DNA from 3 places in the Streptomyces sp. NBC_01750 genome. Region 2 is predicted to be linked to each of the others. Evidence: riboswitches for the same ligand, from Rfam matches in the RefSeq annotation. Region 2 holds a riboswitch; each other region holds the start of a gene.
The links. Region 2 has a riboswitch for cyclic di-AMP ahead of OG966_RS34220 (M23 family metallopeptidase). Riboswitches for the same ligand answer to the same signal wherever they lie in the genome.

Region 1: it holds a riboswitch for cyclic di-AMP, as region 2 does, so the genes downstream of both, OG966_RS37550 (transglycosylase SLT domain-containing protein) here and OG966_RS34220 (M23 family metallopeptidase) in region 2, are expected to answer to the same signal.
Region 3: it holds a riboswitch for cyclic di-AMP, as region 2 does, so the genes downstream of both, OG966_RS30095 (M23 family metallopeptidase) here and OG966_RS34220 (M23 family metallopeptidase) in region 2, are expected to answer to the same signal.

Annotation. Positions count from the first base shown of each region.
Region 1 covers NZ_CP109137.1:8,274,386-8,278,659, forward strand. Annotated here, with positions in the region: gene OG966_RS37540 (hypothetical protein) at 1-1,324, shown strand, start outside; gene OG966_RS37545 (hydrogenase maturation protease) at 1,321-1,869, shown strand; gene OG966_RS41035 (DUF6893 family small protein) at 1,880-1,996, shown strand; gene OG966_RS37550 (transglycosylase SLT domain-containing protein) at 2,017-2,823, opposite strand; cyclic di-AMP (ydaO/yuaA leader) riboswitch at 2,826-2,986, opposite strand; gene OG966_RS37555 (hypothetical protein) at 3,614-3,817, opposite strand; gene OG966_RS41040 (SCO2400 family protein) at 3,837-4,274, opposite strand, start outside.
Region 2 covers NZ_CP109137.1:7,579,530-7,583,803, forward strand. Annotated here, with positions in the region: gene OG966_RS34215 (alpha-galactosidase) at 1-1,158, shown strand, start outside; cyclic di-AMP (ydaO/yuaA leader) riboswitch at 1,589-1,762, shown strand; gene OG966_RS34220 (M23 family metallopeptidase) at 1,767-2,753, shown strand; gene OG966_RS34225 (SGNH/GDSL hydrolase family protein) at 2,924-3,715, shown strand; gene OG966_RS34230 (hypothetical protein) at 3,712-4,143, shown strand; gene OG966_RS34235 (carbohydrate kinase family protein) at 4,222-4,274, opposite strand, start outside.
Region 3 covers NZ_CP109137.1:6,607,285-6,611,558, forward strand. Annotated here, with positions in the region: gene OG966_RS30085 (M16 family metallopeptidase) at 1-103, shown strand, start outside; gene OG966_RS30090 (M16 family metallopeptidase) at 121-1,488, shown strand; cyclic di-AMP (ydaO/yuaA leader) riboswitch at 1,703-1,864, shown strand; gene OG966_RS30095 (M23 family metallopeptidase) at 1,878-2,648, shown strand; gene OG966_RS30100 (GntR family transcriptional regulator) at 2,861-3,538, shown strand; gene OG966_RS30105 (HPr family phosphocarrier protein) at 3,715-3,996, opposite strand; gene OG966_RS30110 (bifunctional acetate--CoA ligase family protein/GNAT family N-acetyltransferase) at 4,159-4,274, shown strand, end outside.

The DNA of each region.
Region 1 (4,274 bases), 690 kb from region 2:
CAAGAACCGGCTGCGCTGGCAGTTCGGGGTGCTCGTGCCGCCCGGCTGGGGCGCCGAGTGCGAAGAACACGACTTCCAGCACACCGAGTGTCTGATGGAGCCGAAGGGGGACGCGACTCTCGCGGTCGAGGTGCGTTTCCTGCACGCACAGCGCCGGACCGTGCAACAGGTCCGGCAGGACGGTGGCTTCGAGACGGTGCCCGAGCTCCCTCTCGAGGACCGCGTCCTGGTGCCCTGGGACGAGGGCGTCGAGGAGCGAGTCGAGGTGCTCGCCGGAGTGGAGGAGCTGACAGGAGACGGTGTCACGGTCCCCTTCACCCGTCCTGCCCGGGAGGAGTCCGAGCCCGTCCTCGACTCGGCCGGCCGGATGGTCGGCCGTCTTATTCGCCGTTGCGAGGAGATCAGCGGCGCCGTGCGGCTGTCCGCGCGTGAACTCGGCGGGCCCTACCGGGTGATGCGTCTGACCGCTGTCGTGGAGAACACCAGCTGCTGGAGCCAGCCGGACGGCACGGCCGACCGTGACGCCGCGCTGCCGCGCTCGCTGGTGGCCGCGCATCTGCTGATGAGCCTCAGCGCCGGGTCGTTCCTGTCGATGACGGATCCGCCCGAGTGGGCCAAGGGCGCGGTCGCGTCCTGCCGCAACCTGCACACCTGGCCGGTCCTCGCCGGCGAACCCGGCCGCGCGGATCTGGTGCTGTCGTCCCCGATCATCCTGGAGGACCACCCCGCGATCGCCCCGGAGAGCCCAGGGGCGCTCTACGATGCGACAGAGATCGACGAGATCCTCGCGCTGCGCACCGCAGCCCTCACCGACGAGGAGAAGCGCGAGGCCCGTGGCACCGACGAGCGGGCCGCCGCGGTGATCGAACTGGCCGACTCGATGCCCCCTGAGGTCCTTGAACGCCTGCACGGTGCTGTGCGCGCACTGCGGGAGGTGACCGGCCCCGAAGCGCCGGACGCACCCCCGGCGGCCGCCCCTCGCGGCTTTGCCGACGAACACGGCGTGCAGGCCCCGGACACCCCGTGGTGGGACCCGGCGAGCGACTCCGGCTTCGACCCGGCACGCGACCGGATCCTGGTCGACGGCCGGTCGCTGGGCGCGGGCAGCCGCGTGCTGCTGCGCCCGGGCCTGCGGCGCAGTGACGCACAGGACCTGTTCCTGCACGGCCGCAGCGCCAGAGTCGAGGCGGTGCTGCACGACGTGGACGGGGCAGTGCACCTGGCAGTGACCGTCGAGGGTGATCCAGGAGCCGACATCCGCCGCGAGCAGGGCCGCTTCCTGTACTTCCAGCCCGACGAGGTCGCCCCCCTGGAGGACGCATGAGCCGCCCCGACCGGACCAGCGACCGGATTCTGGTCGCCGGGGTCGGAAACATCTTCCTCGGCGACGACGGCTTCGGCATCGAGACCGTGCGCAGGCTGGCCGCGGAACAGCTGCCCGAGTACGCCGAGGTCGTGGACTTCGGCGTACGGGGCGTACACCTGGCGTACGAGCTCCTCGAGGGCTACGACACCCTCGTCCTGGTCGATGCCACGGCGCGCGGCGGCGAGCCCGGCACGGTGTATCTGATCGAAGCCGACAGCGCGGGCGACATCGAGCCCGAGACCGCCCTGCTGGACGGCCACCGGATGTCCCCCGACGCGGTCCTGGCGCTCCTGGGGACCCTCTGCGCCGGCACCGGCACTCGGCCACCGCGGCGCACCCTGGTAGTGGGATGTGAACCCGCCGGTGTGGAGGAAGGCATCGGTCTCAGTCCGCCCGTTGCCGCCGCCGTGCCGGAGGCCGTACGGCTGATCATGGGCCTGGTACGGGACGGCAGGCACGAATCGTCCGCGCCACCGGCTGCGGTCGGCGAGGTTGCGAAGTGAGGAGAAGAACATGAAGAAGACGATCATTGGCAGCGTGGCCGCCGCGACTGCCGCGACGGCTGTGGCTGCCGTCGTCAAGCAGCTCCTGCCCGACCTCATGCGCTATCTGCGCATCCGCAAGATGTGACGCGACGGTGGTGACAGGCCTCAGTAGGCGCCGTTCACATTGTCGATGGAGCCGTACTTGTCGGCGGCGTAGTTGCACGCGGCGGTGATGTTGGCGACCGGGTCGTAGCTGTCCATCGACGTGCCGGGCACGTGGTACGCGAGGAACGTCGGCGCGATGACCTGCAGGAGCCCCTTGGACGGCGTTCCCGCCACGGCGTTGGAGTCCCAGTTGTTGATGGCCCGCGGGTTGCCCGAGGACTCGCGCATGATGTTCCGGTGGATGCCGTCGTACGAGCCGGGGATGCCGTGCTTGGCCATGACGGCGAGTGACTCCCGGATCCAGCCGTCGAGGTTATTCGAATAGGTCGCGGGCTTTGCGGCGGTGGTGGCGCCCTTGGTGGCCAGCGTGCTCCTCTGCGCGGAGCGGCTGGCCCGATCCTCAGGGGAAGACGTGTTGGGGGTCACTTTGGCCTTCTTGCCGACCGACAGCTGGAGACCCGAGTGAATCAGCGAAGGGTTGCTGCCGATTGCCCTCCGGTTGTCCTTGTACAGCTGCATCCAGCCGCCGCTCAGGGAGTGCGCCCGTGCGATCTTGGCAAGGGAGTCACCCTTGACGACGGAATAGGTGGTGGGCAGGGCCTTCTTCGCGGCGATGTGCGTGGTGCCCGCGGCAGCCGGCGCCACAGCCTTTGCGGCTGTGACGGGATGTGCCGTCGGCTGGGCCGCGCCGGCAGTGGTCGCGCCGATCACCGGCAGGACGAGTGCGGCACCGCCCGCACCCGCGGCGACGAAACCCCGGGTGATCGGGCTGGACTTGGGACGACGGTGCTTACCCTTTGCGGGCATGATGAGTTCCTCTCCGTCGCCTGCGAGGTGAGCTGTCGGGTTCGGGCTGGAGATGCCCGGCCGCGGTAGGAATGCGACTTGACCCCGAGCCGTTCCGGATTCCGGATCGGCGGCTTACCTGGGTCCCCCGCTCCTGCCGTAAGTGAGTGGGTGGTTTGCCGGACGGCGGCAGGATTCGGCGTTCCGTCCGGATTGCGGTGACCGTAAGCGAAAAGCGCCGGATGGAACAAGCCCTGAATTCACCACTGCAATCCGCGCGGCGGAATCAGCCGCGGAAAATCACGCGATCCACCGAGGACGGGAAACTCAACTCTCTTCTACGGAAAGGGACTGGGCCGGATCGGCGCCCTTCGCGCACTGTCGAGGACGTGACCCATATCACGGGATTCGATGGGGGATGGTCGGCCCTGCACCGCCGCGAAAATGCACGACAAGTCGCATGTTTTCCTGCAATATGGACGTCGAGAGCAATACCGAGTAAATGCTCATTCCGGACATGCGTGGGCGGAGTTGTCCTCGAAGATGCGCATTTAGTCTCCACATTCGCGCTATAAATGCATTAGCGCCCTCTATGGGTGGATTCTGTCCGTTTAGGTAGTAATCGGGGTCGCCTCTCCGCGCCTGGCTGTCCTGTGGCGACATGCACCCCGAGACCGGCAGGCATCCACCGCTGCCCGCGCGGCGTACGCGTCCGGGTGGCGGTGGCGTGCTGGGTCCCTGCCGCCGGGTCCCGGCCGCCGGTAGGGGTGTCGAACGGTTCCAGCGCTCGGCGGGCACGGGCGGGCGCCACTCAGCGCGCCCAGAGGCTTCGACGGCCGTCGGTCTGCGCCGGGGCGGAGACCGGTGACCTGTCGAACGACGCCCTGTCCTGGACATCAGCCTCTCGGCCGGCGCGATTCGCGCGCGCCATCGGGCAGCCGTCGAAACGGACGCGCTGGACGGCTACTCCGCCGTGGCGAGCGGCACCCAGGTTGCCGACGACCACCATCGGCATGGCGAACCCGAACCTTCGGTCACCTGCCGGTGATCGTGCCGCTTCGGTGTCGCTCCGGCAGCAACAGCTCCGTCAGTTCCCTCTGGGTATCGGTCACTGGGCCACCAGTGGTGCTCGGCGCAGGACTACCCGTGGGTGAGGTGCTCACACTGCCGGTAGGACTTGCGGAAGGAGTCGGCGTCGTCGGCGTCGGCGACGCCGAGTGGCTGGGGCGGCCATGGGAGGGGCGGGGGGTCGGCCTGGCCCTCACGGGCGGACTGGTGGTGGCTGTGGGAGCTGGGGAAGCAGCTGATTCCCGGTGAGTGGCCGTCGGGCTGGGGCGCCGAGTCGTACCACTGCTCCGGTCCCGGACGCTCCCTCGGGCCGGGTGCGTGGCCCGCCGTTCCGGCGTGGCTTTCGGTGACTTGGTGACGTGGGCCTCGGGTTCGTCGGGGGATACCCGTTCCGGGCTCGCCGC
Region 2 (4,274 bases):
ACCGGCTTCGATATCTCCGAGGAGCAGCAGCGGGCGCTCGCGCGGCGGGCCGCGGCCCTGGGCGTCGAGCTGTTCGTGGTGGATGACGCCTGGTTCGGGCAGCGCACCAGCGACCGCGCCGGACTCGGCGACTGGACCCCCAACGCCGAGCGCTTTCCGCGGGGGCTGGAGCCGCTCGCCGACGAAGTGCACGCGCTGGGCATGCAGTTCGGGATCTGGGTCGAGCCGGAGATGGTCAACGCCGACAGCGATCTCTACCGCGCGCATCCGGACTGGGTCCAGCACCACCCGGGCCGGACACGGACGGAGTTCCGCAACCAGCTCGTACTGAACCTGGCGCGCGAGGACGTACAGGCCCACCTCTGGGAGCAGTTGGACGGACTGCTCGCCGGCGCGCCCATCGACTATGTGAAATGGGACTTCAACCGCTGTTTCACGGACGCCGGCTGGCCCGGCGAGAGATATCCGCAGAGGCTGTGGGTCGAGCATGTGCACGCGCTGTACGCGCTCCTCGACAGGCTGCGCGCCGCGCATCCCTCGGTCGCCTTCGAGTCCTGCTCGGGCGGCGGCGGCCGGATCGACCTCGGGATCCTCTCCCGCACCGATCAGGTGTGGACCTCCGACAACACCGATCCGCTGGACCGGCTCGCCATCCAGCAGGGCTTCACCCAGCTGCACCCGGTACGGGCCATGGCGGCCTGGGTGACCGACAGCCCCAACGTCCAGCTCAATGGCCGCGTGAGCACACTCCGTTTCCGCTTTGTGAGCGCCATGGCAGGAGTGCTCGGAGTCGGCGGCGATCTCACCGAGTGGAGCGCGGAGGAGCTCGCCGAGGCACACGTCTGGGTGGAGCTCTACAAGAAGATCAGGCCTGTGGTGCAGCACGGCGAGCTGTACCGGCTGCGGGCGCCGGAGGGCGGACTGAGTGCCGTGCAGTACCTACGAGGTGACGAGACAGTCGTCCTCGCCTGGCTCCAGGCGCAGCACTACGGCGAACAGCCGCCCAGGCTCAGGCTGCGCGGGCTCGATCCGGCAGCCGTGTACGAGTGCCCGGACTCCGGTGCTGCGCATCGCGGATCCCTGCTGCTGCACCAGGGGCTGCACACCGGACTGAAGGGGGACATGGACGCCACGGTGATCCGGCTCCGGCGCCGCTGAGTGAGCGCGGCCGCTTCGGCCCGGCTGACAGGAGCGGACCCGGCTACAACGCATTCCGGTGGCTGCTCCGGCTCAATCCCCGACGAAATTCCGATGGGCGTGGCATGAATTGGGCAGTAAGGGGGATCGCAGGCTATAAACAGACCATTTCCATTAAATGCCTGTTATGTCCGAATTGGACGATTAGGCATAACGTGCCCCGCCTGTAGGGGAGTGGGGGCGTGGCCCGTGAGCGGGATCATATTCGTGACGGTGCGCGACGGTGCGACGGGGGTTAATTCCGTTGCCTGGGCGGACGGCGAAGATCATCTATTTACGGAGGGTGACGGGAATTTCGCGGCGATATCAGACGGATCATTGGCGGGCGAAAGCGACAGCTTGTCCCGGTCCACCCATTCGTTTACGGTCACGACCAATCCGGACGGACCGCCTAATCCTGCCGCCGTCCGGAATTCCACCCAACAACGTGCGGCAGGAGCGGGGGACCCAGGTAGTACGCCGATTCCGGACTTCCGGACGGCTTGGGGTGAAGTCGCGCAACTGCGCGGCCGGGCATCTCCAGCCCGAACCCGACAGCTCACCACGCCGGCGCCGGAGAGGAATTCGCCATGCCCAAGAAGGGCAAGCACCGCCGCCCCAAGGTCAGCCCGATCACGCGCGGATTCGTCACCGCCGGTACGGGTGGCGCCGCCATCGCACTTCCGCTGATAGGCGCCGCCGGCGCCCACGCGGCGGAAAAGGCCGCTCCGGCCGTGGCCCCGGAAAAGGCTGTGACCGCCGCCGCATCCTCTCCTTTCTCTGCCGGGTCCGCCGCCGCGACCCACGTGGCGCAGAAGAAGGCCTCTCCCACCACGTACTCAGTCGTCCCCGGCGACTATCTGGCCAAGATCGCCGACGAGCACGATGTCCGCGGCGGCTGGAAGAAGCTGTACGCGGACAACCGGGAGCGGGTCGGCGACAACCCGTCGCTGATCCACCCCGGGCTCAAGCTCACCCTCGGCGCGAAGGCGAAGGCTCCGGAGAAGTCGCAGAGCCCGGCAAGCCCGGAGCGGTCCTCCTCGAAGCCGTCCTCCTCGAAGCCGTCCTCGGACTCGGGCTCCTCGGACTCGGGCTCGGCCGTGCAGTCCTCCGCGCCGTCCTCGTCCGGCGACTCGGCGAGCAGCGGCGCCGCCACGCAGACCAGCGCCTCCGGCTTCACCACCCCCGTCGACGGCGCGACCGTCATCACCCCGTACCACCTCGCCGGCGCCATGTGGTCCAGCGGTTACCACACCGGTCTCGACTTCGCGGCATCCTCCGGCACGACCGTCAAGGCAGTCGGCCAGGGCACCGTCGTCTCCGCCGGCTGGGCCGGTGCGTACGGCAACCAGATCGTCATCCAGCAAAGCGATGGCACCTACTCGCAGTACGCCCACCTCTCCTCCCTCGCCGTCTCCTCCGGCCAGAGCGTGAGCGGCGGCCAGCCGATCGGCCTCTCCGGCACCACCGGCAACTCCACCGGCCCGCACCTGCACTTCGAGATCCGCACCGGCCCCAGCTATGGCTCGGACATCGACCCGGTGGCCTACCTGCGCCAGCACGGTGTCTCCATCTGATCCGGCCGATGCGCGTCGTCGCCCTTCCTCCCCTCGTGCCGCCGCCCGCGGCGTGGGGGGAGTCGGCGTATTCCGGGTTGGACGAATCTTGACCGGTGGTCTATATCACCCCTCGTCAACCCCTCCTTACGGTCGCGTAGGTCACATCCGTAAGGGAAAAATGAGGTCTCGTGGCAGACGATTCGAGAACAGAGAACAGTGGCGTATTCGGGTCGTACGCGGCGATCGGTGACAGCTTCACCGAGGGCGTCGGCGACCCGGGCCCCGACGGGATGTACGTCGGCTGGGCGGACCGGTTCGCGGTCCTGCTCGACGACCGGATGCCGGAGCACACCTTCCGGTACGCCAATCTCGCCGTACGCGGCCGTCTCCTTGACCAGATCGTCGAGGAACAGGTCCCGCGGGCGAAGGAACTCGCCCCGGATCTGGTGACCTTCTGCGCAGGCGGCAATGACATCATCCGGCCCGGCAGCAACCCCGACGACGTGGCCGAGCGCTTCGAGCGGGCCGTCGCCGACCTCACCAGCTCGGTCGGCACCGTCATGGTGACCACCGGCTTCGACACCCGTGGCGTGCCGGTACTGCGTCATCTGCGCGGCAAGATCGCCACGTACACCGCGCATGTACGGGCCATCGCCGACCGCTACGACTGCCCCGTACTCGACCTGTGGTCGCTCAAGTCCATCCAGGAAAGGCGGGCTTGGGACGCCGACCGGCTGCATCTGTCGCCCGAGGGCCACACCCGGGTCGCACTGCGTGCCGCCCAGGTGCTCGGACTCGAGGTGCCCGCCGACCCCGACCAGGCGTGGCCGCCCCTGCCGCCGCGCGGACCGTTCGAGGTGCGCCGCGACGACATCAACTGGGCGCGCGAGCACCTGGTGCCGTGGATCGGACGACGGCTGCGCGGCGAGAGCTCCGGCGACCATGTCGAGGCCAAGCGCCCGGACCTGCTGCCTCTGTGACAGCGGACGGCTGGGGCGTAGCGGACCTGCCCCGGCTCACCGGACGTACGGCCCTGGTCACCGGTGCCCGCCGCGGGATCGGCCTCGCGGTCGCCACGGACTCGCCGGAGCAGGAGCGCGGCTGCTCCTTTGCGCCCGCGACCCGGAGCGCGGTGCGGCCGCCGTCGAGCGGCCGCACCGGCAGTGATCGCGCCGCCCCGCCGCCGCACCGGATCATCAACTGCGCGGTGCGCACCTTCGGTTCGGACGCTGCGGGCGGCGCCCTCCCGGCGCTGCGGGCCGCCGCCGACCCGGACGCGCGGGCCGGGGAGCACTACGGCCCTTCCGGCCTCGGCTCCTTCGAAGGCGCGCCGAAGCACACCACGTTCTCCGCGCGCACAGGATCCCGCGGTCGCGCGCCGGCTGTGACAGGTGTGGCGCGAGGCTGACAGGGCTCGCCTTTCCCGCCCCGTACGACGACTGAGGCCGTGCGACGAATGAGGCTCGGTGGCGTACGAACCGGTGCGTCAGACCACGACCGACGACAACAGTTCGGCCGGTCCGATCAGCGCCGTACTGC
Region 3 (4,274 bases), 970 kb from region 2:
GCGCCCGGACAACAGGGCGGTGCTGGTCTACGAGCCCCTCTCCGCGGACAACGGCGACAGCGACAGCGACGAGAACGACGAGCACGAAGGGGCGGACCAGTGAGCGACGCTGCCGTGACCATGGAGTTCCACCCGCAGCCGACGGCCGGCCCCGCCCGCCCCTGGGCGTTCCCGGCCCCCGAGCGCGGCACGCTGGACAACGGCCTCACCGTGCTGCGCTGCCATCGCCCCGGCCAGCAGGTGGTGGCCGTCGAGATCTGCCTCGACGCCCCGCTGGAGGCCGAGCCCGAGGGCATCGACGGCGTCGCCACGATCATGGCGCGCGCCCTGTCGGAAGGCACCGACAAGCACACCGCCGAGGAGTTCGCCGCCGAGCTGGAGCGCTGCGGCGCCACTCTCGACGCGCACGCCGACCACCCGGGTGTCCGCGTCTCCCTGGAGGTGCCGGTCTCCCGGCTGCCGAAGGCGCTCGGCCTGCTCGCCGAGGCGCTGCGCGCGCCCGCCTTCGCCGACAACGAGGTGGAGCGGCTGGTACGCAACCGGCTGGACGAGATCCCGCACGAGACGGCCAACCCGGCCCGCCGTGCGGCCAAGGAGCTCTCCAAGCAGCTCTTCCCGGCCTCCCTGCGTATGTCGCGCCCCCGCCAGGGCACGGAGGAGTCCGTGGCCCGGATCGACTCCGCGGCCGTGCGCGCCTTCTACGAGGCGTATGTCCGGCCGGCCACGGCCACCACGGTAATCGTCGGCGACCTCACCGGAGTCGACCTTGACGCCGTGCTCGCCGAGACTCTCGGTACCTGGACCGGCAACAGCGCCGAGGCCCGTCCCGTACCGCCGATCACCGCCGACGACACCGGCCGTGTGGTCATCGTGGACCGCCCCGGCGCCGTCCAGACGCAGCTGCTGATCGGCCGTATCGGCCCGGACCGCCACGACCGCGTCTGGCCGGCCCAGGTGCTCGGGGCGTATTGCCTGGGCGGCACCCTCACCTCGCGTCTCGACCGCGTGCTGCGCGAGGAGAAGGGCTACACCTACGGCGTACGGGCCTTCGGCCAGGTGCTGCGCTCCGCTCCCGACGGGTCGGGCGCGGCGATGCTCGCCATCAGCGGTTCCGTGGACACCCCGAACACCGGACCGGCGCTGGACGACCTCTGGAAGGTGCTGCGTACGCTCGCGGCCGAGGGCCTGACCGACGCCGAGCGCGATGTTGCCGTGCAGAACCTGGTGGGTGTCGCCCCGCTGAAGTTCGAGACGGCCGCCTCCGTCGCGGGCACGCTCGCCGACCAAGTCGAGCAGTTCCTCCCGGACGACTACCAGGCGCAGTTGTACGTGCGCCTGGCCGATACCGGCACCGTTGAGGCGACGGCCGCGGCCGTCAGCGCCTTCCCGGTGGACCGACTTGTCACGGTGCTCGTCGGCGATGCCTCGCAGATCGAGGAGCCGGTCAGGGCGCTCGGCATCGGCGAAGTGACGGTTGTCACAGGCTGATTGGGTCAATCCGGCAAACAATTCAAAACAGGCAAACGGAACCCCGGCCTCCCTGGTGATGCCGGGGTTCTGTCTTATGCCCGTTTTATTGCAGAGCCTGCCTGTCTGGCCTGTGGCATGCGCTACAAAAAGAGCTGTCTGTTTGGTGATTGAAAGACGGCCCGCCTAGCGTCGGTCCGGCTGTCCGCCAGTAGCCCGCCGCATCCGCGGCATCGGACAGTCATCGCCGAGTCCCCGTCAGGCGCGAGCCTGGGGAGCCGGGGACCCACTCAGTCCCTGGGGTGAATCGGGCGCCTTCGCACCTGCGGAGGGGCCTGTAGGAGACCTTCCTGCTCCGAACCCGTCAGCTAACCCGGTAGGCGAGAAGGAAGGAAAGGATCAGCCACTTCATGGCGTTCACCCGTGCCACCGGGAAGCACCGTGCCCCGAGCCGAATGACGCGCAAGAAGGCGAACATCGCCGCCGTCGCCGCTCTCGCCACCACCGGCGTCATCGGAACCCTCGCTTCCCCGGCACTCGCCGCCGACACCGGCGCGGCCACCGTCGAGGACACCGGCCTGACCCAGATCGTGGCCGCCGACTCCCTCGCCGAGCAGATCGCCGACCAGGCCGCCGCTCAGAAGGAGGAGGCCGCCGAGGCCGTCGCCAAGGCGAAGGCCGAGGCCGAGGCGAAGCGGAAGGCCGAGGCCCGCGCCAAGGAGGCCCGTGAGGCCAAGGAGCGCGCCGCGCGCGCCGCCGAGCGCAAGCGCCTCAACTCCTTCGTGGCCCCGATCTCGCACTCGTACGTCTCCACGGGCTACAAGTCCGGCGGCGCCATCTGGTCCTCCGGCAGCCACACCGGCATCGACTTCCACGCCGCGTCCGGCACGACCGTGCACGCGGTCGGCTCCGGCACTGTCGTCGAGGCCGGCTGGGGCGGCGCGTACGGGAACAACATCGTGATCAAGATGAAGGACGGCTCGTACACGCAGTACGGCCACCTCTCGTCCATCGGCGTCTCGGTCGGCCAGTCGGTGACCCCGGGCCAGCAGATCGGCCTCTCCGGCGCGACCGGCAACACCACTGGACCGCACCTCCACTTCGAGGCCCGCACCAGCCCCGAGTACGGCTCCGACATCAACCCGGTCGCGTACCTGCGCGCGCACGGCGTCAGCGTCTGATCAGACGGCGGGCCGCTGTCCGGCCCCGCGTGCTTCCCGAAGGCCCCGGCTCACCGCCGGGGCCTTCGGCGTTTGCCCGCTCCGCCGGCGTTCTGGCCAAAAGATATCCATGGATTCCGGTCTCCCATCGGAAAATCCCGAGCATTGCAATAGAGTCACTGAACAGACGTCAGTCGGCTGCGTTTCGCGCGGATTAAAGCGGAGGTTCGGTCATGCGCATTCCCGCGCACTCGGTATGCACGGCGATCCGCGACGACATCGTCTCCGGTGTATTCGAGCGCGGCAGCCGGCTCACCGAGGAGCAGCTGGCGCGCCGCTACGGCGTCTCCCGGGTCCCGGTGCGCGAAGCTCTGCGCACCCTGGAGTCCGAGGGTTTCGTCACCACCCGCCGCCACGCCGGCGCCTGTGTCGCCGAGCCCACCGAGCAGGAGGCCGCCGACCTCCTGGAGATCCGGATGCTGCTGGAGCCCATGGGTGCGGCGCGCGCCGCCCAGCGGCGCACCGAGGCGCATCTGAAGGTGCTGCGTGGCCTGGTCAGGCTGGGTCAGGAGCGGGCCCGCCGTGGTCAGGGCGAGGACCTGCGTTCACTGGGCGGCTGGTTCCACGAGACGCTCGCCCAGGCCTCCGGCAGTCCGGGCCTGATCGCTCTGCTCACCCAGCTGCGGCACAAGATCGCCTGGATGTACACCGTCGAGCAGCCGGCCACGCCCGTCGAGTCCTGGATCGAGCACGGCGCGATCGTGGACGCGGTGGCGCGCGGCGACGCGGAACGGGCGCGAGGGCTGACGGCCGTGCACACCGAACGGGCCGCCGCCGCGCACCGGCTGCGCCGTCCCGAGCGGGTGAGGACTTCGCAACATGCCGTAAACATCGCGAGCGCCCGCCATTAACAGGCGCACCGTATACAAAGGATAGATATTCGCAGGGCCTCTTTTCTGCTGCCCATATTCAAGCGTCGGGCCGGGGAAATCAACGGCCGGAAAAACTGCGTCCGGAAAAGACGAAGCCGCGATGTCCGGGAATCTGGGACACCGCGGCTTTGCCGTGGGTAATGGGCCTGTTCGGCTCAGACGGTTTCGGGAAGCTCTTCGAGACCCTCGGCGACGAGCCGGGCGAGACGGTCCAGAGCGGCGTCGGAGTCCTCGGCCTCGGAAGCGAGCACGATCTCCTCGCCACCCTGGGCGCCCAGGCCGAGCACCGCGAGCATCGAGCCGGCGTTGACCGGGGTGCCGTCCGCCTTGGCGATCGTCACGGGGACGCCGGCGGCCGTGGCGGCACGGACGAAGATGGAAGCGGGGCGGGCGTGAAGGCCCTCGGCCCAGCCGACATTGACGCGGCGCTCAGCCATGGTGTTGCCCTTCAAGTCTTAGCGGTTGTCTAGACCAGTCTCTCATGTGTTGCTGCGTTGCCCGCACCGGCCCCGGACCCGGGATCGGCCGCTGGTCGGCTTCCCCAGACTGCCCCGCGGCAACCTCCTCCGCGACCCGTGAGTGAGCCGTACGCTTTCCCCATGCAGACCTCGTCGGATCACGCCTACCCCGACCACTGGGAAGCGGACGTGGTGCTGCGCGACGGCGGCATCGCGCGCATCAGGCCCATCACCACCGAGGACGCCGACCGTCTGGT